DNA from 2 places in the Zeimonas sediminis genome. Region 2 is predicted to be linked to the other one. Evidence: predicted binding sites of a transcription regulator. Region 2 holds the regulator's gene; the other holds the start of a gene.
What was found. The regulator LexA, encoded in region 2, represses DNA repair genes until DNA is damaged. The targets are predictions, from matches to a motif close to ACTGTATNNNNATACAGT.

Region 1: the regulator LexA is predicted to act here: its motif matches at 1,201-1,218, upstream of M6I34_RS05240 (C4-dicarboxylate TRAP transporter substrate-binding protein).

Annotation. Positions count from the first base shown of each region.
Region 1 is NZ_JAMQYE010000001.1:1,123,356-1,129,814, forward strand. It holds gene M6I34_RS05230 (C40 family peptidase) at 1-375, opposite strand, end outside; gene M6I34_RS05235 (GntR family transcriptional regulator) at 510-1,163, opposite strand; gene M6I34_RS05240 (C4-dicarboxylate TRAP transporter substrate-binding protein) at 1,344-2,411, shown strand; gene M6I34_RS05245 (TRAP transporter small permease subunit) at 2,482-3,000, shown strand; gene M6I34_RS05250 (TRAP transporter large permease) at 3,000-4,316, shown strand; gene M6I34_RS05255 (NAD(P)-dependent oxidoreductase) at 4,384-5,289, shown strand; gene M6I34_RS05260 (GlcG/HbpS family heme-binding protein) at 5,325-5,765, shown strand; gene M6I34_RS05265 (SDR family oxidoreductase) at 5,762-6,459, shown strand, end outside.
Region 2 is NZ_JAMQYE010000001.1:703,255-717,838, reverse strand. It holds gene M6I34_RS03345 (error-prone DNA polymerase) at 1-2,364, opposite strand, end outside; gene M6I34_RS03340 (DMT family transporter) at 2,474-3,415, opposite strand; gene ugpB (sn-glycerol-3-phosphate ABC transporter substrate-binding protein UgpB) at 3,599-4,942, shown strand; gene ugpA (sn-glycerol-3-phosphate ABC transporter permease UgpA) at 4,983-5,864, shown strand; gene ugpE (sn-glycerol-3-phosphate ABC transporter permease UgpE) at 5,880-6,725, shown strand; gene ugpQ (glycerophosphodiester phosphodiesterase) at 6,766-7,521, shown strand; gene M6I34_RS03315 (TraR/DksA family transcriptional regulator) at 7,586-7,969, shown strand; gene M6I34_RS03310 (Y-family DNA polymerase) at 8,030-9,331, opposite strand; gene imuA (translesion DNA synthesis-associated protein ImuA) at 9,377-10,150, opposite strand; gene lexA (transcriptional repressor LexA) at 10,157-10,801, opposite strand; gene M6I34_RS03295 (RNA recognition motif domain-containing protein) at 11,038-11,514, shown strand; gene M6I34_RS03290 (electron transfer flavoprotein-ubiquinone oxidoreductase) at 11,650-13,299, opposite strand; gene M6I34_RS03285 (SDR family oxidoreductase) at 13,471-14,244, shown strand; gene M6I34_RS03280 (cytochrome P450) at 14,285-14,584, shown strand, end outside.

The DNA.
Region 1 (6,459 bases), 420 kb from region 2:
CGTGCGATAGCGCACCGGCTGGCCGGCGCGCGCGATCTGCGCCACGGTGCGCGGCATCGGGTGGCTGGCCGCCTCGCGGAACACGTAGACGATCAGCCCGCTGCAGTCGAAGCCGCCCTCGGGCGTGTTGCCGCCGTAGCGGTAAGGGGTGTCGACCAGGCTGAGCGCCAGGAAGGCGGCTTCGCGGGCGAGCGCGTCGGGCAGGTCGCCCGCCACGTCGGCGGCGGGACCGTCGAAGAATCCGCGGCCATCGGCGCCCGGGCCGCCCGGCGAGCGGGAGGCGCAGGCGGACAGCAGCGACGCGCCGAGCGCGCCGATCAGGGCGAGACTGGCGCGGCGCGATCGCCGGGCCGATTCGAACTCAGGGTCGTTCATGCCTGGGCGTCCTCCCGGGCTCCATGCGCAGCACCCCGGAGTCTAAGCAAAGCTGCCGGCTCGAATCCAGCCCCCGGCGATCGGGCGCTGGGCAATCCCTCGCTTCGGCAAGCCCGCCCCTGCCGATCGCGCCCTCAGCGCACCAGCAGCTCGGCCTGCGTGGTGCCGCCCACGGTAATGTGGTTCGTCATCGCCGCGCGGGCCGCCTCCTCGTCGCCCCGCAGGATCGCATCGACGATCAGCGCGTGATCGGCGTTCGAGGCGCGCATCCGCTCGGGCCGGGCCAGCGCCAGCGGCCGGTGGAAGGCCAGCCGCCCCCTCAGGTGCACGATCTGCCGATGCAGGTAGTCGTTGGCCGCGGCGCGGTAGATCACGTCGTGCAGCCGCAGATTCGCTTCCGCATAGGCCGCGGAATCGCCCGAGCCGGCAGCCGCTTCCCCGCTGGCGTGCGCGGCCTGCAGCGCCTCGCGCTGCTCGTCGCCGATGCGCCGGGCCGCAAGCTGCGCGGCCTGCGCCTCCAGCACCACGAGAACCTCGACCATGCCCATCACCTCGCGCGGATCGAGCATCACGACCACCGCGCCGCGGCGCGGCTGGAAGTCGATCAGCCCTGCGGTGGCGAGCTGCAGCAAGGCCTCGCGCGCCGGCGTGCGCGACACGCCGAAGCGCTCGGCGACCGCCTTCACGTCGAGCCGGGTGCCGGGCGGCAGCTTTCCGCTCGCGATGTCGTGCTCGAGCTGGCGGCAGACTTCGGCGCCGATCCCGGTCATGGCAGCAGGAGTGATCACGTCTGAGGCGCCGCGAGATGACAGGCTGGGGGAATGGGGTGTATAAATATATGGTGAATTTATAGCACCCGGCGCGACATCCGCAACAAGGATGAGCGCCGGTCGGCCGTGCCCGCCCTGCCGCGCATGCGCGCGGCAGTCGAGGTCCGGCAGTCAATCCACGTGTTTGGGGGAGAACCAGTGAAGAAGCGAGTCCTCGGAATCATCGCCGCCAGCCTGATCGGCGCCGCGGCATCGAACAGCGCCATGGCGGACACCTTCCGCCTGACCATCGGCGCCGGCCACCCGGCCGACGCCGCCGTGTGGATCACCGCGATGCGCGACTTCTTCGCGCCCGAGGTCAGCAAGCGGGTCGCCGAGAAGACCGGCCACAAGATCGAGTGGATCAACGCCTACGGCGGCTCGGTCTGCAAGCTCGGCGAGTGCCTCGAGGCGGTCGAGAGCGGACTGGTCGACATCGCCGACCTGCACGTGGCCTTCGAGCCGGCCAAGCTGATGGCGCACAACTTCCCTTACTTCGTGCCCTTCGGCAGCCCCGATCCGATGGTCGCCGCCAAGGCCGCGCGCCAGGTCTACGACAACGTGCCCGAGCTGAAGAAGATCCTCGAGACCAAGTACAACCAGGTCTTCCTGGGCGTGGGCAGCGTGGGCAACTACAACCTGGTCACCACCTTCGCCTGGGACCAGGTCGGCGAGCTCAAGGGCAAGAAGATCGCGGCCGCCGGCCCGAACATCCCGTGGCTCAAGGCCGTGGGCGCTGTGCCGGTGCAGTCGAACCTGAACGAGGCCTACACCTCCTTCCAGACCGGCGTGTACGAGGGCTGGGTGATGTTCCCCGACGCCACCGTGGGCTTCAAGCTGCACGAGGTCGCGAAGAACTACACCTTCACCGACTTCGGCGCGATCCCGAACGTGGTCCTCGCGATCAACAAGGACACCTGGCGCAAGCTGCCCAAGCCGGTGCAGGACATCATGCTCGAGGTGGGCAAGGAGTTCACGACCGTGCAGACGCAGATGGCGCTCGACAAGGGCAAGCGCAGCGTCGAGACGATGAAGGCGGCCGGCGCCAACGTGCGCTCGCTCAGCGAAGAAGAGAAGGTCAAGTGGGCGAACGCGCTGCCCGACATCCCGAACGAGCGCACCGCCGAGATCAACAAGGCCGGCCAGCCCGGCAAGGCGATCGCCGAGTACATCAAGGCCCTGAAGGAAGCCGGCGTGAAGATGCCGCGCGACTGGAAAGTGAACTGAAGCCCCTCGCCGGGCCCCGCCCCTCGCGGCAAGCGCCCCGAGGGGCTTTTCATTCACCGGGAACGCCGACATGAAAGCCAACGCCGGACTGGCGATCTTCCACCGACTGCTGTCGGCGCTGAACCTGCTGGGCGCCGTGTGGGTGGTGCTGATCATGCTGCTGATCACCGCCGACGTGATCGGGCGCGCCTTCTTCGACTCGCCGCTGTTCGGCGTGCCCGAGATCGTGAAGATCTCGGTGGTGGGCCTGGTCTGGTGCATGATGCCGCACACGCTGAAGATCGGCGCCCACCTGCGCTCCACGATCCTGCTCGACCGCATGCCGGCCGGCGCGCAGCGCGCGGTCGAGGTGCTGAGCTGCCTGCTCGGCGTGGCGATCTTCGCGCTGATCGTGTACTCCGGGTGGGACCAGATGATCGAGGCCTGGAAGGTCGGCGAGTTCGAGGGCGAGGACCCGGTCCGCGTGCCCACCTACCCGATCCGCAGCCTGGTGGTGCTCGGCGCGGCGCTGACTGCGCTGCAGTTCCTGGTCATGCTCGCCGGGCACCTGCGCGGCAAGCCCTTCGGACAGCCCGGGGAGAAGGCCTGATGGACCCGATCACCATCGCGCTGCTCACCGTCGCCGGCGTGTTCCTGCTGGTGCTGATCGGCGTGCACATCGGCGTGTCGCTGGCGCTGCTCAGCGTGATCGGCATCTGGGCGATCACCGGCAAGCCGAACGTGGCGATCAGCCTGCTCAACACGACCGCCTACCAGGCGGTGATGGACTACGTGTTCGCAGTGATCCCGCTGTTCGTGCTGATGGGCATCCTCGCGAATCTCTCCGGCGCCACCCGCGACCTGTTCAGCTCGGCGCACGTGATCTTCGGCCGCCTGCGCGGCGGCCTGGGCGTGGCCACCGTGATCGCCAACGCGATCTTCGCCGCGATCACCGGCGTGTCGGTCGCCTCTGCCGCCGTGTTCTCGAAGCTGGCCATCCCCGAGATGCTCAGGCTGCGCTACGAGCGCAAGTTCGCCTTCGGCATCGTGGCCGGCAGCGCGATCCTCGGCATGCTGATCCCGCCTTCGATCCTGATGATCGTCTACGGCGTGCTGACCGAACAGTCGATCGGCAAGCTGTTCGCCGCGGGCGTGGGGCCGGGCCTGCTGGTGGCCGCGCTGCTGTCGCTGGGTATCTGGCTAAGGGCCCGGTTCTCTCCGGGCGTGGCCGGCGACTTCGACAGCGCCGGGGCCAAGCCCGGCCTCGCCGAGATCGTGAAGGCCGCGATCCGCCCCTGGGGCGTTATCCTGCTGATCGCGCTGGTGCTGGGCGGCCTGTACGGCGGCTTCTTCACGCCCACCGAGGCCGGCGCGATCGGCGCGGCCGGCGCGCTGGTGCTCGCCCTGGTGGCGGGCAAGGTGAACCGCAGCTCGAGCATCGAAGTGCTGTCGGAAATCGGCCGCTCGACCGCGAGCATCTTCCTGCTGCTGATCGCGGCGCAGATGTACAGCCGCATGCTCACGATCTCGGGCCTGGCCTCGAGCCTCAGCGAATGGGCGGCCGCCCTGCCAGTGGCGCCGATCGTGATCGTGCTGGCCTTCGTGCTGGTGTTCCTGCTGCTCGGCATGATCATCGACTCGGTGTCGATCCTGCTGCTCACGATCCCGATCATGTTCCCGGTCATCGTGAAGCTCGGCTACGACCCGATCTGGTTCGGCATGGTCAGCATCGTGGCGATCGAGATCGGCCTGCTCACGCCGCCCTTCGGCATGGTCGCCTTCGCGATGCAGTCGGCGCTCGGCGACTCGGCCTCGCTCGAAGAGATCTTCGCGGGCTCGCTGCCTTTCACCGCGCTGCTGGTGGTCGCGCTGGTGCTGCTGATCGCGTTCCCGTCGATCAGCACCTGGCTGCCATCGGTGCTCTGAATCGGGCGCCGGCGCCCGGCAGACCCTCGACCGCACGACGTCCCTCCAACCCCACGACGCACACACGATGAACGACTCCACACGCCCCGCCGGCGTCGGCATGATCGGCCTCGGCATCATGGGCAGCGCGATGTCCGCCAACCTGATCGCCGCCGGCTTCGAGGTGGTCGGCTTCGACGTCGCGCCCGAGCGGATGCGCGCCTTCGAGCAAGCCGGCGGCCGGCCCGCCGATTCGCCGACCGCGGTGGCGCGCGCCGTCGGCATCGTCGTCAGCGTGCTGCCCAGCGTTCAGGCGCTCGACGACGTGGTCACTGGCCCGCAGGGCCTGCTCGCCGCGCAGCGCGACGGTCTGGTGCTGATCGAGGCCAGCACGCTGCCGATCGCCGACAAGGAGCGGCTGGCCGCCGCCGCCGCGCCGCAGGTCACCATGCTCGACTGCCCGCTGAGCGGCACCGGCGCGCAGGCCGTCACGAAGGACCTGCTCGTCTACGCCAGCGGCGACAGCGCCGCGATCGAGCGGTGCCGGCCGGTGTTCGACGGCTTCGCCCGCGCGACCCACGACCTGGGCGCCTTCGGCAACGGCAGCAAGATGAAGTTCGTCGCCAACCTGCTGGTGGCGATCCACAACGTGGCCGCGGCCGAGGCCTTCGTGCTCGGCATGAAGGCGGGGCTGGACCCCGAGGCGATCTACCGCGTGATCGGCGACGGCGCCGGCGGCTCGCGGATGTTCACCGTGCGCGGCCCGCAGATGGTGGCCGACCGCTACGAGCCGGCCACGATGAAGGTCGGCATCTGGCAGAAGGACATGAAGATCATCTCCGAGTTCGCGACCGCGCTCGACTGCCCCACCCCGCTGCTGAACGCGTCGGCGCCGATCTACACTGCGGCCATGGCGCAGGGGCGCGGCGAGCAGGACACCGCTGCCGTCTGCGCGGTGCTGGCCGAGATGGCGCGGCTGGAACGCAAGGCCTGACCGAACACCGAACTCCACTTCGAGGAAACAGCCCGATGAATTCCCTGCCTCTCGACAAGGCCGACGCCATCGCCGATCGCGCGCTGGCCAAGGGCCGCGAAATGAACTTCCAGCCGCTGACCGTGTGCGTGCTCGACGCCGGCGGCCACATCAAGGTGCTCAAGCGCGGCGACGGCTCCAGCCTGCTGCGCCCCGACATCGCCATGGGCAAGGCCTGGGGCGCGCTGGGCATGGGCTTCGGCGGCCGCGAACTCGCCCGCCGCGCCGAGAAGATGCCGGCCTTCTTCACCGCGCTGAACGCGATGTCCGACGGCCGCATGGTGCCGGTGCCCGGCGGCGCGCTGATCCGCAACGCGGCCGGCGAGATCGTCGGCTCGATCGGCATCAGCGGCGACACTTCGGAAAACGACGAGATCTGCCTGATCGACGGCGTGGAATCGCAGGGCCTGATCGCGGACACGGGAGACAAGCGATGAACAAGGTGATGATCGTGACCGGCGGCAGCCGAGGTATCGGCGCGGCCACCGTGGTGCTGGCCGCCAGCCACGGATACGACGTGTGCTTCAGCTACGCCGGCAACACCGCCCGCGCCAACGAGGTGGCCGCGGCCGGCAGGGCCACTGGCCGCCGCGTGCTGGCGGTGCAGGCCGACATGGCCACCGACGAGGGCGTGAAGGCCCTGTTCGCCGCTTGCGACGCCGAGTTCGGCCCGCCCGACGCGCTGGTCAACAACGCCGGCACCACCGGCCCGATCCGCAAGGTGGCCGACATCGACGCCGACACGCTGCGCGCGGTGTTCGAGCTGAACGTGACCGGCTACTTCCTGGCCGCCCGCGAGGCAATCCGCCGGATGTCGACCGCGCGCGGCGGCAAGGGCGGCGCGATCGTCAACGTGTCCTCGCGCGCCGCGCCGCTGGGCGGCGGCGGCGAATGGGTGCACTACGCGGCCAGCAAGGGCGCCACCGACACCTTCACGATCGGCCTGTCGCGCGAGGTGGGCGCCGAGGGCATCCGGGTGAACGCGGTGCGCCCGGGCCTGATCGACACCGAGCTGCACGCGGCCGCCGGCGCGCCCGATCGCCTCACGCGGCTTATGAGCGGCGTGCCGATGGGCCGCGCCGGCTCGGCCGAGGAAGTGGCCGAGACGATCCTGTGGCTGGCAGGGCCTCA
Region 2 (14,584 bases):
GTGCGCGCGGGCGTCGCGCACCAGCTGCGCCGGCGCGTAGAAGCCCATCGGCTGGCTGTTCAGCAGTGCCGCCAGGAAGGCGGCCGGCTCGTGGCGCTTGATCCAGGCCGACACGTAGACCAGCAGCGCGAAGCTGGCCGCGTGGCTCTCGGGAAAGCCGTATTCGCCGAAGCCCTGGATCTGCCGGAACACCGCCTCGGCGAACTCGGGCGCATAGCCGCGCCGGGTCATGCCGTCGACCAGCTTGTCCCGGAAGCCGCCCAGGTCGCCGCGCCGCCGCCAGGCCGCCATGGCGCGGCGCAGCGCGTCGGCCTCGCCGGCGCCGAAGCCCGCCGCCAGCATCGCGATCTGCATCACCTGCTCCTGGAAGATCGGCACGCCGAGCGTGCGCTCGAGCGCCGGCCGGATCTCGTCGCGCGGGAACACGACCGGCTCGAGGCCCTGGCGGCGGCGCAGGTACGGATGGACCATGCCACCCTGGATCGGGCCGGGGCGCACGATCGCAACCTCGATGACCAGGTCGTAGAAGCAGCGCGGCTTCATCCGCGGCAGCATGCTCATCTGCGCGCGCGATTCGATCTGGAACACGCCGACCGTGTCGGCGCGCGAGATCATCTCGTAGGTGGCGGGATCCTCGGCCGGGACGTCCTGCATGCGGAAGGGGCGGCCGCGCCGCGCGCCGATCAGCTCGAGCGCGCGGCGGATCGCGCTGAGCATGCCGAGCGCCAGCACGTCGACCTTCAGCAGCCCCAGCGCGTCGAGGTCGTCCTTGTCCCACTCGACGACGCTGCGTTCGGCCATTGCGGCGTTCTCGACCGGCACCAGCCGGGTCAGCCGGTCGCGCGCGATGACGAAGCCGCCGGTGTGCTGCGACAGGTGGCGGGGAAAGCCGCGCAGGGTGGCGGCCAGCGCCAGCCACAGCCGGGCCTTGCGCGAGGCCGGATCGAGGCCGGCGTGGGCGAGCGCCTGCGGCCGCAGGGAACGGTCCCACCAGTTCTGCGCGCGGGCCACCGCCTCGATCGCGCGCGGGTCGATGTCCAGCGCCTTGCCGACGTCGCGCAGGGCCGAGCGCGAGCGATAGCGGATCACCGTGGCCGCCAGCGCGGCGCGGTCGCGGCCGTACTTCGCGTACAGGTACTGGATCACCTCCTCGCGGCGCTGGTGCTCGAAATCGACGTCGATGTCGGGCGGCTCGGCGCGCTCGCGGCTGATGAAGCGCTCGAACAGCAGGTTGCCGCGCGCCGGGTCGACCTCGGTGATGCCCAGGCAGAAGCAGACCGCCGAGTTCGCCGCCGAGCCGCGCCCCTGGCACAGGATGCCGCGGCTGCGGGCGAAGTCGACGATGTCGGCCACGGTGAGGAAGTAGGGCTCGTAGCGCAGCTCGGCGATCAGAGCGAGCTCGTGCCCGATCTGCCGGGCGACCGCTTCGGGCGTGCCGCCGGGATAGCGCCTCGCGGCGCCGCGCAGCGCGAGCGTGCGCAGCCAGCTGGCGGGCGTTTCGCCGGGCGGCACGATCTCGTCGGGGTACTCGTAGCGCAGCGAATCGAGCGAGAAGCGGCAGCTTTCGGCAAGCGCCACCGTTTCCTCGAGCAGCGCGGCCGGGTAGAGCTGGGCCAGCCGCAGGCGGCTGCGCAGGTGCTGCTCGGCGTTCGAGGCCAGCGCGTGACCGAGCCGGCGCACCGGGGTGCCGAGCCGGATCGAGGTCAGCGTGTCCTGCAGCGGCTTGCGCGAGCGCAGGTGGCAGTGGACGTCGCCGGCGGCGACGAGCCGCAGGCCCGCACGCCGGCCGGCCTCGCGCGCGGCCTCGAGCAGCGCGGCGTCGTGGCCGCGGGCGTGCAGCGCGACGCCGATCCGCGCCCGGTCGTCGAAGCGCTCGCGCAGCCAGCGCGCTGCCCCGACGAAGGCCTCGGGTGGCGACACCGCGACGGCCGGCGGCGGCACCAGCAGGGCCAGGCAGCCGGCCAGGCCGTGGCGAAGGTCGTCATCGACCAGCCGGTAGCGGCCCTTCGGGGCACGCATGCGCGCCGCGCTGATCAGTTCCGAGAGATTGCCGTAGCCGTCGCGGTCGGTGGCGAGCAGGACGAGCCGGAAGCCGGGCAGCCCCGGGTCGGGCGAGGGCAGCCCCGGGTCGGGAGAGGGCAGCAGCTCGTGCAGCGAGAACTCGGCGCCGACGATCAGCGCCAGCCTGCCGCCGCGCGCCTGCAGGTGCGCCCGCACGACCCCGGCCAGCGAGCATTCGTCGGTGATCGCGAGCGCCGAATAGTCGAGCGCCTGCGCCCGCTCGACCAGCTCCTCGGGGTGCGAGGCGCCGCGCAGGAAGGAGAAGTTGCTGACGCAGTGAAGCTCGGCGTAGGGCGGAAGCATCGGCGATCGGGCGCGAGGACCGGCGGCGGCATCGACGAATCGGATCGACGGCCGCCCATGAAGACTGTATGAAAATACAGTATATCCTCGGGCCCGCCTCAGGCCCGGTTCAGGCCCGGTTCACCAGCACGATTCCGCCGGCGATCAGCGCGAGCGCCGCAACGAGGGTGGCGCCGACCGGCTCGCCGAGCAGCGCGGCGCCGAAGAACACGCCGAACAGCGGCGTCAGGAAGGTGAAGGCGTGCAGCGTCGTGGCCCGGTAGCGCGACACCATCCAGAACCAGGCGAGGTAGCTGGCCAGCGCCACGACCACGGTCTGGAAGACAAGCAGGCCCCAGATCAGCGCAGACGGCGCGAACACCCCCGGCTCGCCGAGCAGCGCCGACAGCGCGGCCATCACCAGCGCCGACACGCCGAGCTGGTACAGCAGGTTCTTCTCGGGCGGCGCGCTGCGCAGCGGCGTCGTCTTCAGCACGATCGTGGTGGCGGCCCAGAGCACAGCGGCGCCCAGGCACATCAGGTCGCCGAGCAGCGCGTTCGGCTGCGGCGCGCCGGCGCGCTCGCCGAATGCGATCACGACCCCGGCGAAGGCGGCGGCGAGCCCGACCAGCTTGCGCCGGTTCAGCCGGTCGCCCGGAACGAACCAGTGCGCGCCGAGCGCCACGAAGAACGGCGACGTGTAGAGCAGCACCGCCGCGCGCGAGGCGTTGGTCCAGAGCAGGCCGGAGTAGAGCAGCGCGAACTCCAGCCCGAACAGCGTGCCGGCCAGGATGCCCGGCGCCAGCGTGCCGTCGCTGCGCCACACGGGGATGCGGCGCCAGCCGATCCAGCCGAGCAGCAGCAGGGCGGCGCCGGCCGAGCGCAGCGCCGCCTGCCAGACCGGCGAGATGCCCTCGTTGCCGACCTTCATCGCGACCTGGCCCAGCCCCCAGATCGCGCACAGCAGCACCTGCAGCATCACCGCCTGCGGCGGCAGCGCCCCGGCATCGCGCGAAACCGTCGTGCGGCTCGCGGACGGTGCCGCGCCGGGCAGGCGAGGGGAGCTGTTCATCGGCGCGAGGATACCGGGTTCGTTTGCCGGCCGGGGCATGCGTCCAGGGGTTTCCCCGATCGGGTGACGCCATTTCCGGCAACCCTCATGTAACATTTCCGGCAAACAATCTCCGGCGCCGCCTCAGTTCGGGGCGGTCCGGTGGCCCGGCCGCTGCCGGCAATTCCAGAGGAGAGAACAAGCATGAAGAACGAGCGTTTCGCCGCCCTCGGGGGCTGGGCGCGCAGCGGCCTGGCCGTCGCGCTGGTGTCGGCGGGCCTGACCGCCTCGATGCCGGCGTCGGCGCAGACCGAGATCCAGTGGTGGCACTCGATGACCGGCGCGCTGGGCGACCGTCTGAACAGCCTCGCCGACCGCTTCAACAAGAGCCAGTCCGAGTACAAGGTCACCGCGGTCTACAAGGGCTCGTATCCCGAGTCGATGACCGCCGGCATCGCCGCCTTCCGCGCCGGGAACGCCCCGCACATCATCCAGGTCTTCGAGGTCGGCACCGCCACGATGATGGCCGCCAAGGGCGCGATCGTGCCGGTCGAGAAGCTGATGAAGGACGCCGGCTACAAGTTCGACCGCACGGCCTACGTGCCGGCGGTGGCGGGCTTCTACACGACGAACAAGGGCGAGATGCTCTCGTTCCCGTTCAACAGCTCGACCACGGTCTTCTACTACAACAAGGACGCCTTCGCGAAGGCGGGCATCGCCAAGGTGCCCGAGACCTGGCCCGAGGTCGCCGCCGCGGCCGCCAAGATCAAGGCCTCGAACGCCGCGAGCTGCGGCTACACGTCCAGCTGGGCGAGCTGGGTCCACATGGAGAGCTTCTCGGCCTGGCACAACGTGGCCTTCGCCACCGAGAACAACGGCTTCGGCGGCACCAAGGCGCGCCTGGTCGTGAACACGCCGGTTCACGAGCGGCACCTGAACAACCTGGCGCAGTGGGCGAAGGACGGCTGGTTCCTGTATCCGGGCCGCACCAACCAGGGCGACGCGAAGTTCTACAGCGGCGAATGCGCGATGTTCACCGGCAGCTCGGCCGCCTACGCGAACGTCAAGCGCAACGCCAAGTTCGACTTCGGCATCGCGAAGCTGCCGTACTACTCCGACGTGCCGGGCGCGCCGCAGAACACGGTGATCGGCGGCGCCAGCCTGTGGGTGATGTCCGGCAAGAAGCCCGCCGAGTACAAGGGCGTCGCGAAGTTCTTCGACTTCCTGTCCTCGCCCGAGGTCCAGGCCGAATGGCACCAGGCCACCGGCTACCTGCCGCTGACCATCGCCGCCTACGAGCTCACGAAGAAGAGCGGCTTCTACGACAAGAACCCGGGCACCGACGTGTCGGTCCAGCAGATGATCGTCAAGACCACCGACAAGTCGCGCGGCGTGCGGCTCGGCAACTTCGTGCAGATCCGCGACGTGATCCACGAGGAGATGGAGTCGATGCTGGCCGGCAAGCAGACCGCGAAGCAGGCGCTCGAGAAGATCACCTCGCGCGGCAACGACCTGCTGGCCCGCTTCGAGCGCACCGCCCGGGAGTGACGGCCGGGCCCCGGACCGACACCACCGCGCGAGGCCGATCCTGGAAAAGCGAGTCGTCTTCCGCGGCCGGTGGCTGCCGGTCGCGCTGATCGCGCCGCAGATCGCGATCATCCTTGTGTTCTTCTACTGGCCGGCGATCCAGGCGCTGGTCCAGTCGGTGTTCATCCAGGACGCCTTCGGCGGCAGGATGGAGTTCGTCGGCCTCGAGAACTTCGAGGTGCTGTTTGCCGACGAGCTCTACCTGAACTCGTTCCGGATCACCGCGATCTTCTCGGTCGCGGTCGCCGCGATCGGCCTGGTCACGAGCCTCGCGCTCGCCTACTTCGCCGATCGCGCGATCCGCGGGGCGCTCGCCTTCCGCACGATGCTGATCATCCCCTACGCGGTCGCGCCGGCCATCGTCGGGGTGCTGTGGATGTTCCTGTTCAACCCGACACTGGGCATCGTCGCTCACTGGCTGCGCGGCTTCGGCATCGACTGGAACCACGTGCTCGACGGCGACCAGGCGATGATCCTGGTCATCATCGCCGCGGTCTGGAAGCAGATCAGCTACAACTTCATCTTCTTCCTGGCCGGCCTGCAGTCGATCCCCAAGTCGCTGATCGAGGCGGCCGCGCTCGACGGCGCGGGCGCCTGGCGCACCTTCCGCTCGGTGATCTTCCCGTTGCTGTCGCCGACGACCTTCTTCCTGCTCGTGATCAACGTCGTCTACGCCTTCTTCGACACCTTCGCGATCATCGACGCGGCCACCGAGGGCGGGCCCGCCAAGGCCACCGAGATCCTCGTCTACAAGGTCTTCTACGACGGCTTCAAGGCGCTCGACATCGGCAGCTCGGCCGCGCAGTCGGTCGTGCTGATGGCGATCGTGCTGGTGCTCACCTTCGTGCAGTTCCGCTTCATCGAGCGGCGCGTGCAGTACTGACCCCGGACGACGGCCATGCTCGATCGCGATCCCGTGATGAAGGTGGTCACCTACCTGGTGCTTTGCGCCGGCGTGGCGATCATCGCGCTGCCGGTCTGGGTCACCTTCGTCGCCTCCACGCAGACGCTCGAGCAGGTGCTGGCCGCGCCGATGTCGCTGGTTCCAGGCGATCGCTTCCTGGCGAACTACGCCGAGGTCCTTGCCTCCGGCGCCGGCAACTCGGGGGCGCCGGTGGCGCGGATGCTGGGCAACAGCCTGCTGATGGCGATGGTCATCGCGGTCGGCAAGATCGTGATCTCGCTGCTGTCTGCCTTCGCGCTGATCTACTTCCGCTTTCCGCTCAAGAAGCTCGCGTTCTGGATGGTGTTCGTGACGCTGATGCTGCCGGTCGAGGTGCGGATCATGCCGACCTACGAGGTGATGTCCACGCTCGGCCTGATCGACACCTACACCGGCCTGACCTTGCCGCTGATCGCGTCGGCCACCGCGACGTTCCTGTTCAGGCAGTTCTTCATGACGGTGCCCGACGAGATGGCCGAGGCCGCCAAGATCGACGGGGCGGGTCCGATGCGCTTCTTCTTCCACATCCTGGTGCCGCTTTCGCGCACCAACATCGCGGCGCTGTTCGTGATCCTGTTCGTCTACGGCTGGAACCAGTACCTTTGGCCGCTGCTGGTCACCACCCAGGAGTCCATGTACCCGGTGGTGATCGGCATCAAGCGGATGATCTCCGGCGGCGACGCGGCGACCGAGTGGCAGCTGGTGATGGCCACCGCGATGCTCGCGATGCTGCCGCCGGTGGCGGTGGTCGTGCTGATGCAGAAGTGGTTCGTCAAGGGCCTCGTCGACCCGGACAAGTGAGCCCGAACCGAAGGGGCATGTCGTGATCCTGGCTTCCAAGATGCCGAGCGTCGACTTCGACGGCTGGCCGTATCCCGCCTTCGTCGCCCACCGCGGCGCCGGCCTGCTCGCGCCGGAGAACACGCTGGCGGCGATGCGCGCCGGCTTCGACTACGGGTACCGGATGTTCGAGTTCGACGCGAAGCTCTCCGGCGACGGCGTGGCGATGCTGATGCACGACCCGGTGGTGGAACGGACCACCGACGGCAGCGGGCGCGTGGCCGGCATGAGCTGGGGCGAGATCGCCAGGCTCGACGCGGGCAGCTGGCACTCTGCGCGTTTCGCCGGCGAGCCGGTGCCCACGCTCGCGCGCGTCGCGCGCTGGCTGCGCGCCAACGATTGCCTCGCCAACATCGAGATCAAGCCCTGCCCGGGCCGCGAGGCCGAGACCGGCGCGGCGATCGCGATCGAGGCGCGATTGCTGTGGCGCGAGGCCGAGGTGCCGCCGCTGATCTCGTCGTTCTCCGAAGCGGCCCTCGATGCGGCGCGCCGGGTGGCCCCGGAGCTGCCGCGCGCCTTGCTGCTTGCGCAGTTGCCGGAAGACTGGCTCGATCGCTGCCGCGCGCTCGGTTGCGTGGCGCTCGATGCCAACCACCGCGCGCTCGATGCCGCCACGATCGCGCGGGCGCGGGCGGCGGGCCTGCGCGTGCTCGCGTACACGGTCAACGAGCCGGCGCGGGCGGCCGAACTGCGCGGCGCCGGGCTCGATTGCGTGATCACCGACGCGATCGACCTGATCGCGCCGGGCGCCGGTTGACGGGGGTCAACGCCCGCGAGGCTGTCGTGACCGACAATTCGCATCGACGCTACAGGAGATGCGAATGGCTTTGTCGGACCAACAGATCGCCGGCCTGCTCGCCGGAATGCGCGAGCGCCTCGCCGTGCTCGAAGAGGAGATCGCCCGCAAGCTCGGCGACAGCGCCGACGACCTGACGGTGCTCGACCGGGTGGGCGACACAGGCGACCTGTCGCAGGCGATCTCGAGCAGCGAGATCGATCTTTCCGAGGCCCTGCGCGACATCGAGGAGTGGCGGGCCCTTCGCGGCGCGATGCGGCGCATCGACGAAGGCGGTTACGGCTTCTGCGTGGATTGCGGCGTGGAGATTCCCTTCGCGCGGCTGCAGGCGCAGCCGGTGGCGCTTCGCTGCGTCGATTGCCAGTCGCGGGCCGAGCGCGCCTCGGGCCAGCACTCGTCGACGATGTGATGTAGCCAGGGGCGGCGGTTGCTCGGCGGCCGTGCGCGGGCTGCGGCGCGCGGACCGCCGTTACCCGAAGCGGCCGTGCAGGAACCATCCGCCGGCCGCGTCGTCGCCCAGGCGCTCGCGGTAGATCCAGAGCAGGCGGTGCAGCGAGTCCTCGGCGACGAAATAGTCGCGCTGCACCGAACGGTCGTCCCACCAGCCGCTTTCGATTCGCTCCGGCCCCGCGAGCAGGCTCAGCGGGCCCTCGCGAAAAGGCAGGCCGTTGCGCTCGCCCAGCGCCAGCGGCGAATCGAGCAGCCACAATGGCCTGGGCAACGCGGCGAGGCGAGGCGTTGCCGGCGATGCCCGGGACGGCCGGCGTTTCAGCAGCGCGAGATCGGCTTCGCAGGCCCGCCACGCCGCCTCGGGGCGATGGTCATCGACCTGCTGCAGACGGCGGACCCCCTCGTGCCCGAGCCGGGCCTGCAGGCGCTCGACCAGCGGGGCCAGCGCCTCGGCCACGCCTGCCGGATCGGGGAAGAGGCTGCCGCTCGCCGGCGCCGCCGGATCGAGCTCGCGGCAGCGCAAGCGCAGGGCAGAGGCCGGCGCCGGCAGCCTGAGAACCGCCAGCCGCTCGCGCAGCACCGGTCGCAGGCGGTCGACGTGCCAGGCCGGCTCGGCGAGTCCCGGCGCCAGCACGGTGTCGGGGCGTTCGCCGTCGTGCTCGATCGCGAGCTCGAAAGCCCGGGTTGCCTTCTGCGAGGCCTGCAGCCAGCGGCACAGGTGCTCGACCAGCCGGAAGGCGGCCCATTCCAGGGCGGGCGTGGCGTCGACCCTGGCCGGCAACTCGAGCCGTTCGTCGAAGGCGGGCGGCGGCACGTGACGGGGGCGGGGATCGGGGCGAAGCCCGAGCGCCCGGTCGAGTTCGTCGAGCAGGGGCTGGCCGAAGCGGCGCGCCAGGCCGTGGCGCGGCAGCGCGAGCAGCGATGCGATCCGGCGCAGGCCGGCCGACTCGAGCGCGTCGAGGCATGGGGCCGCCGATTCCAGCAAGGCGACGGGCAAGGGTCCGAGGCGTGCCGGCAGCCCGGACGGCGCGAGGCAGCGGGCGCCGTCGCGCCAGCGGGCGAGCAGCGATGCGGCGCCCGGCGTGGGCGCCATCGCGAGCGAGGCGCGCAAGCCCTGGGCCAGGAGTTCCTGCCGGATCAGGCGCTCGAGCGCATCGGCGCCACCGAAATAGCGAAGGCTGGGACCGGTTTCGAGCAGCAGTCCGGCATGCGCCTCGACGCTGACGACCGGCGTGAACCGAATCGCCCAGGTGGCCAACCGGGCGAGTTCGCCGGGCCCGGCCACCGCCTGCGGCTCGAATCGAAGGGCATGCCAGCGCATGGGAGGATTCCGGCGGTGCCGGGGAAGCGGCGCCGCGCTGCCGGTTCAGATCACGCGCAACGGCGCGTCGGCGTGGCCGGCTTGCAGCCGTGCCTCGGCAGGCCGACGGGCGTCCGCATCCGTGCCGCTGCCCTGCGGCTCGGCCGCGCGCGGGCGCAGGCGGATCGCCGTGGGCGGCCCGGGAAGGTCGACGACGACGGGCCGCGACAGCACCGGGCCGCGCCGCTTGAGGATCTGCACCGACAGCCGCTGCTGCGGGCGCGGCAGCAGCAACAGGCGCAAGGGGGCCGGTGAAGGCTGGAACTGGGCGGGCAGTTCGCGGAACAGGAATACCGGGCCGGTTGCGCCGCGGGCCGCCGCCTGCATGCGCCGCAGGTGCTCGGGGCGGCAGCGATCCTGGGCAATCCAGGCGAGCAGGGCGCCGAATCCGGCATTGCGCAGCGCCTGCTCGACGGCCCACAACCGGTCGGCTGCGTTCTGCGCCTGGACCACGAGCAGGCAGTCGGGATCGATGCCGAAGTCGGCCAGCGCCGGCGCGTAGGGAACCAGCGGCGGCGCCATCAGGATCGCGATGCGCCGCTCCCGGCTAAGCTGCCTGAGCAGGGGCACGAGCAGGCGGAGCTCGCCGATGCCGGGCTCGCGGGCGATCAGCTCGGTGAGCATGCCGGCCGGCCAGCCCGCGCCGGGCAGCTCGGCATCGAGCGCGCGATAGCCGGTGGGCAGCGTGTCGACGCCGGCCTGTCCGAGCTGGCTGGCGCGCCAGACCGATGCGGGCAGCGGCGCGGGCAGTCGTGCCCCGGCTGGAGGCTCGCTCGACACGGTTGCTCAGAGTCCCTTGCCCGCGCGCACCAGGCCCACGCCGATCCCTTCGATCGCCAGCTCCTCGTGGCGGGTGTCGACGACGATCGGCGAGAAGTCGGGGTTCTCGGGCAGCAGCTCGACGACGTGGCCGCGGCGCTGCCAGCGCTTGACGGTGACGTCGTCGCCGACGCGCGCCACGACGATCTGGCCGTTGCGGGCCTCGGCCGCGCGCCGCACCGCGAGCAGGTCGCCGTCGAGGATGCCGGCGTCGCGCATGCTCATGCCGCGGACCTTCAGCAGGTAGTCGGGCCGCTCGCTGAAGAGCTCTGGATCGAGCGCGTAATTGGCCTCGATGTGCTCCTGCGCGAGGATCGGGCTGCCGGCGGCCACCCGCCCGACCAGCGGAAGGCTGAAGGAGATCCGGACCGCCTGCGGCGCCTCGTTCTGCGCGTCGGGCATCAGGCGCAGGCGGATGCCGCGCGACGCGCCCGACGTGAGCTCGATCACCCCCTTGCGCGCCAGTGCCTTCAGGTGCTCTTCGGCCGCGTTGGCCGACCGGAACCCGAGCCGGGAGGCGATCTCGGCCCGCGTGGGCGGGAAGCCGGTATCGGCGATGTGCTGCCGGATCAGGGAGAGGATTTCCTGCTGTCTTGCGGTGAGCTCGCGCATCGGACGGATTCCCGGGGGGTTTCGCAGACTGTATTTTCATACAGTGAGCGCTCGACTTTCAAGCCCCCGATATTTTTCTCGGCCCCGTCAGGAAACTCCTGTGCAGACCCCGGCATTTGTGGCAAAGTGAATGCGGGCCGTGTTCTGGACGGCCCGGGAATTGCATTTCACGGTCTGCTGGTTCCGGTGTTCCTCGAAATGCAATGTTCGAAACGGTTCGAGGATTCGTACACCCGATGGGAACCAAGATCTACGTGGGCAATCTGCCCTGGCGCGCCACCGATGCCCAGCTTTCGGAGCTGTTCGGAGCGCACGGCGAAGTCACCGACGCGCGGATCGTGACCGATCGCGAAACCGGCCGCTCGCGCGGCTTCGGTTTCGTCACCATGGCTTCCGCCGAAGCGGCGCAAGCCGCGATCCGGGCGCTCAACGGTTACTCGCTCGAAGGCCGCAGCCTGGTCGTCAACGAAGCCCGTGAACAGGGCGGTGGCGGCGGCTTCGGCGGCGGCGGCGGTGGTCGTCGTCCTGGCGGTGGCGGCGGCGGTTACGGCGGCGGCGGTGGCGGCGGCTATCGCGGCGGCGGTGGTGGCGGCGGCTACGGTGGTGGTGGCGGCGGTTACGGCGGCGGCGGCGGCGGTGGTGGCGGCTATGGCGGTGGCGACCGCGAGGGCGGCCGGGGCGGCCCGCGGCGCGCGCGTCAGTTCGGCCAGTAAGCCGGTCAGGCGGCCGGGTTTTTCCCGGCTTGCCGGCCGGGGAGCGAGGGCTCCCCGCACGAGGCCTGCGACATTCGCAGGCCTCTTTTCATTGGCGCGCCGGCTTCGCTCGCCGGCCCGCGCTCACGTGCCCGCTCACATGCCCGGATAGTTCGGCCCGCCGCCGCCCTCGGGCACGACCCAGACGATGTTCTGCGTCGGGTCCTTGATGTCGCAGGTCTTGCAGTGCACGCAGTTCTGCGCGTTGATCTGCAGGCGATCGCTGCCGTCCTCGTCCTTCACGAACTCGTAGACGCCGGCCGGGCAGTAGCGCTGCTCGGGGCCGGCGTACTTGGCCAGGTTCGTCGCCACCGGCACCGAGGCATCCTTCAGCGTCAGGTGGATCGGCTGGTTCTCCTCGTGGTTGGTGTTCGACACGAACACCGAGGACAGCCGGTCGAAGCTCAGCTTGCCGTCGGGCTTCGGGTACTGGATCGGCGTGCATTCCGAGGCCGGCTTCAGGTAGGCGTGGTCGGGCTTGGTCGTGTGCATCGTCCACGGCGCCTTGCCCTTGAAGACCACCTGGTCGATGCCGACCAGCAGCGTGCCCAGCCAAAGCCCCTTGCCCATCGCCGGCTTGAAATTGCGCGCCCGGTACAGCTCGTCGTGCAGCCACGAGGCCCGGAAGGCCTCGGGATAGGCGGTCAGCCGGTCGCTGGCGCGCCCCGCGGCGATCGCCTCGAACGCGGCCTCGGCCGCCAGCATGCCGGTCTTGATCGCCGCGTGGCTGCCCTTGATCCGCGAGGCGTTCAGGAAGCCGGCGTCGCAGCCGATCAGGCAGCCGCCCGGGAAGGTGAAGTCCGGCAGCGAGTTCAGGCCGCCCGCGGTGATCGCGCGCGCGCCGTAGGACAGCCGCTTGCCGCCCTCGAGGAAATGGCGGATCGCCGGGTGCGTCTTGTAGCGCTGGAATTCCTCGAACGGCGACAGCCACGGGTTGCTGTAGTTCAGGCCGACCACGAAGCCGACGGCGACCTTGTTGTCGTCGAAGTGATAGAGGAAGGAGCCGCCGTAGGTGTCGCTGGACAGCGGCCAGCCGGCGGTATGGACGACCAGGCCCGGCTTGTGCTTCGCCGGGTCGATCTCCCAGAGCTCCTTCAGGCCGATGCCGTAGCTCTGCGGGTCGCGGCCGGCGTCGAGCGCGAACTTCGAGATCAGCTGCTTGCCCAGGTGGCCGCGGGCGCCCTCGGCGAAGAAGGTGTACTTCGCGTGCAGCTCCATGCCGGGCTGGAAGGCGTCGGTGGGCTCGCCGTCGCGGCCGACGCCCATGTTGCCGGTGGCCACGCCCTTGACCGAGCCGTCGTCGTTGTAGAGGACCTCGGAGGCTGCGAAGCCGGGGTAGATCTCGACGCCGAGCGCCTCGGCCTGCTGGCCCAGCCAGCGCACGACGTTGCCCAGGCTGATCACGTAGTTGCCGTGATTCTGGAAGCAGGCGGGCAGCATCCAGTTCGGCACCTGCCGCGAGCCGGTCTCGGACAGGAACAGGAAACGGTCCTCGCTGACCTCGGTGTTCAGCGGCGCGCCCATCGATTTCCAGTCGGGCAGCAGCTCGTTCAGCGCGCGCGGATCCATGACCGCGCCCGACAGGATGTGCGCGCCGATCTCGGAACCCTTCTCGATCACGCAGACGCCGAGCTCGCTGCCCTTGTCGGCGGCGAGCTGCTTGAGCCTGATCGCGGCGGCCAGGCCGGCGGGGCCGCCGCCGACGATGACCACGTCGAATTCCATCGAGTCGCGCTGGACGTCCATTTCTTCTCCGGAGGATGCAGACAGTGCCTTGTTCGACCGTCGATTGTCCCGGAAACCGGTGCATCGGCGCAAACCGGGGGGCGCTGCGGATCGATTCGGATAACATCGGCCGCAAGGCTTTCCCGAAATCATCGCGGCCGCGGTCGAGGCGGCCGGCGCAAGGAGAACACAGTGCCCACCTCATTCGACCTGACCGGCAAGACGGCCCTGATCACCGGCGCATCGAGCGGCCTCGGGGCGCGCTTCGCCCGGCTGCTCGCCGACAACGGCGCCCAGGTCGTGCTCGCCTCGCGCCGCACGGAACGGCTGAAGGAGCTCCGCGCGGAGATCGAGGCGGCCGGCGGCGACGCGCACGTCGTCGCGCTCGACGTGACCGACAACGCAGCGATCGAGGCGGCCGTCGCCCAGGCCGAGACCGATGCCGGGCCGATCGACATCCTGGTCAACAACTCCGGCGTCAGCACCACCCAGCGGCTGGTCGACGTCACCGCCGAGGACTACGACTTCGTCTTCGACACCAACACGCGCGGCGCCTTCTTCGTGGCCCAGGCGGTCGGCAAGCGGATGATCGCGCGCGCCAAGGAGGACCCGACGCGGCGCGCCCGCATCGTGAACGTGGCCTCGATGGCCGGGTTGCGGGTGCTCGCTCAGATCGGCGTCTACTGCATGAGCAAGGCCGCGGTCGTGCACATGACCAAGGCGATGGCGCTCGAGTGGGGCCGCTACAACATCAACGTCAACGCGGTCTGCCCCGGCTACATCGAGACCGAGATCAATGCCCACCACTGGCAGACCGAGGCCGGCCAGAAGCTGATCCAGATGCTGCCGCGGCGCAGGGTGGGCAAGCCCGAGGACCTCGACGGCGTGATGCTGCTGCTCGCCTCGGACCAGTCCGACTTCGTCAACGGCGCGGTGATCGCGGCCGACGACGGCTTCGCGCTGTAGCGCGCCCGGCAGCCGCGGCGATCGACGGAGGAGGGAACCGATGCGCGAGACCGCAGCCCGGCTCGACGATCCCCGAGAGGCGGCGGCATTCGCCTCGGGCTTCCAGCTGTCGGCGCCGCCGCCCGACTTCGTCGACGATCCCTATCCGTACTACCGCGCGCTGCGCGAGCACGACCCGGTGCGCCGGCTCGCCGACGGCAGCCTGTTCCTCACCCGCTTCGACGACGTGTCGGCGGTCTATCGCAGCCCGCACGCCAGCTCCGACAAGAAGCGCGAGTTCCGGCCGAAGTTCGGCGACACGCCGCTCTACGAGCACCACACGACCAGCCTGGTGTTCAAC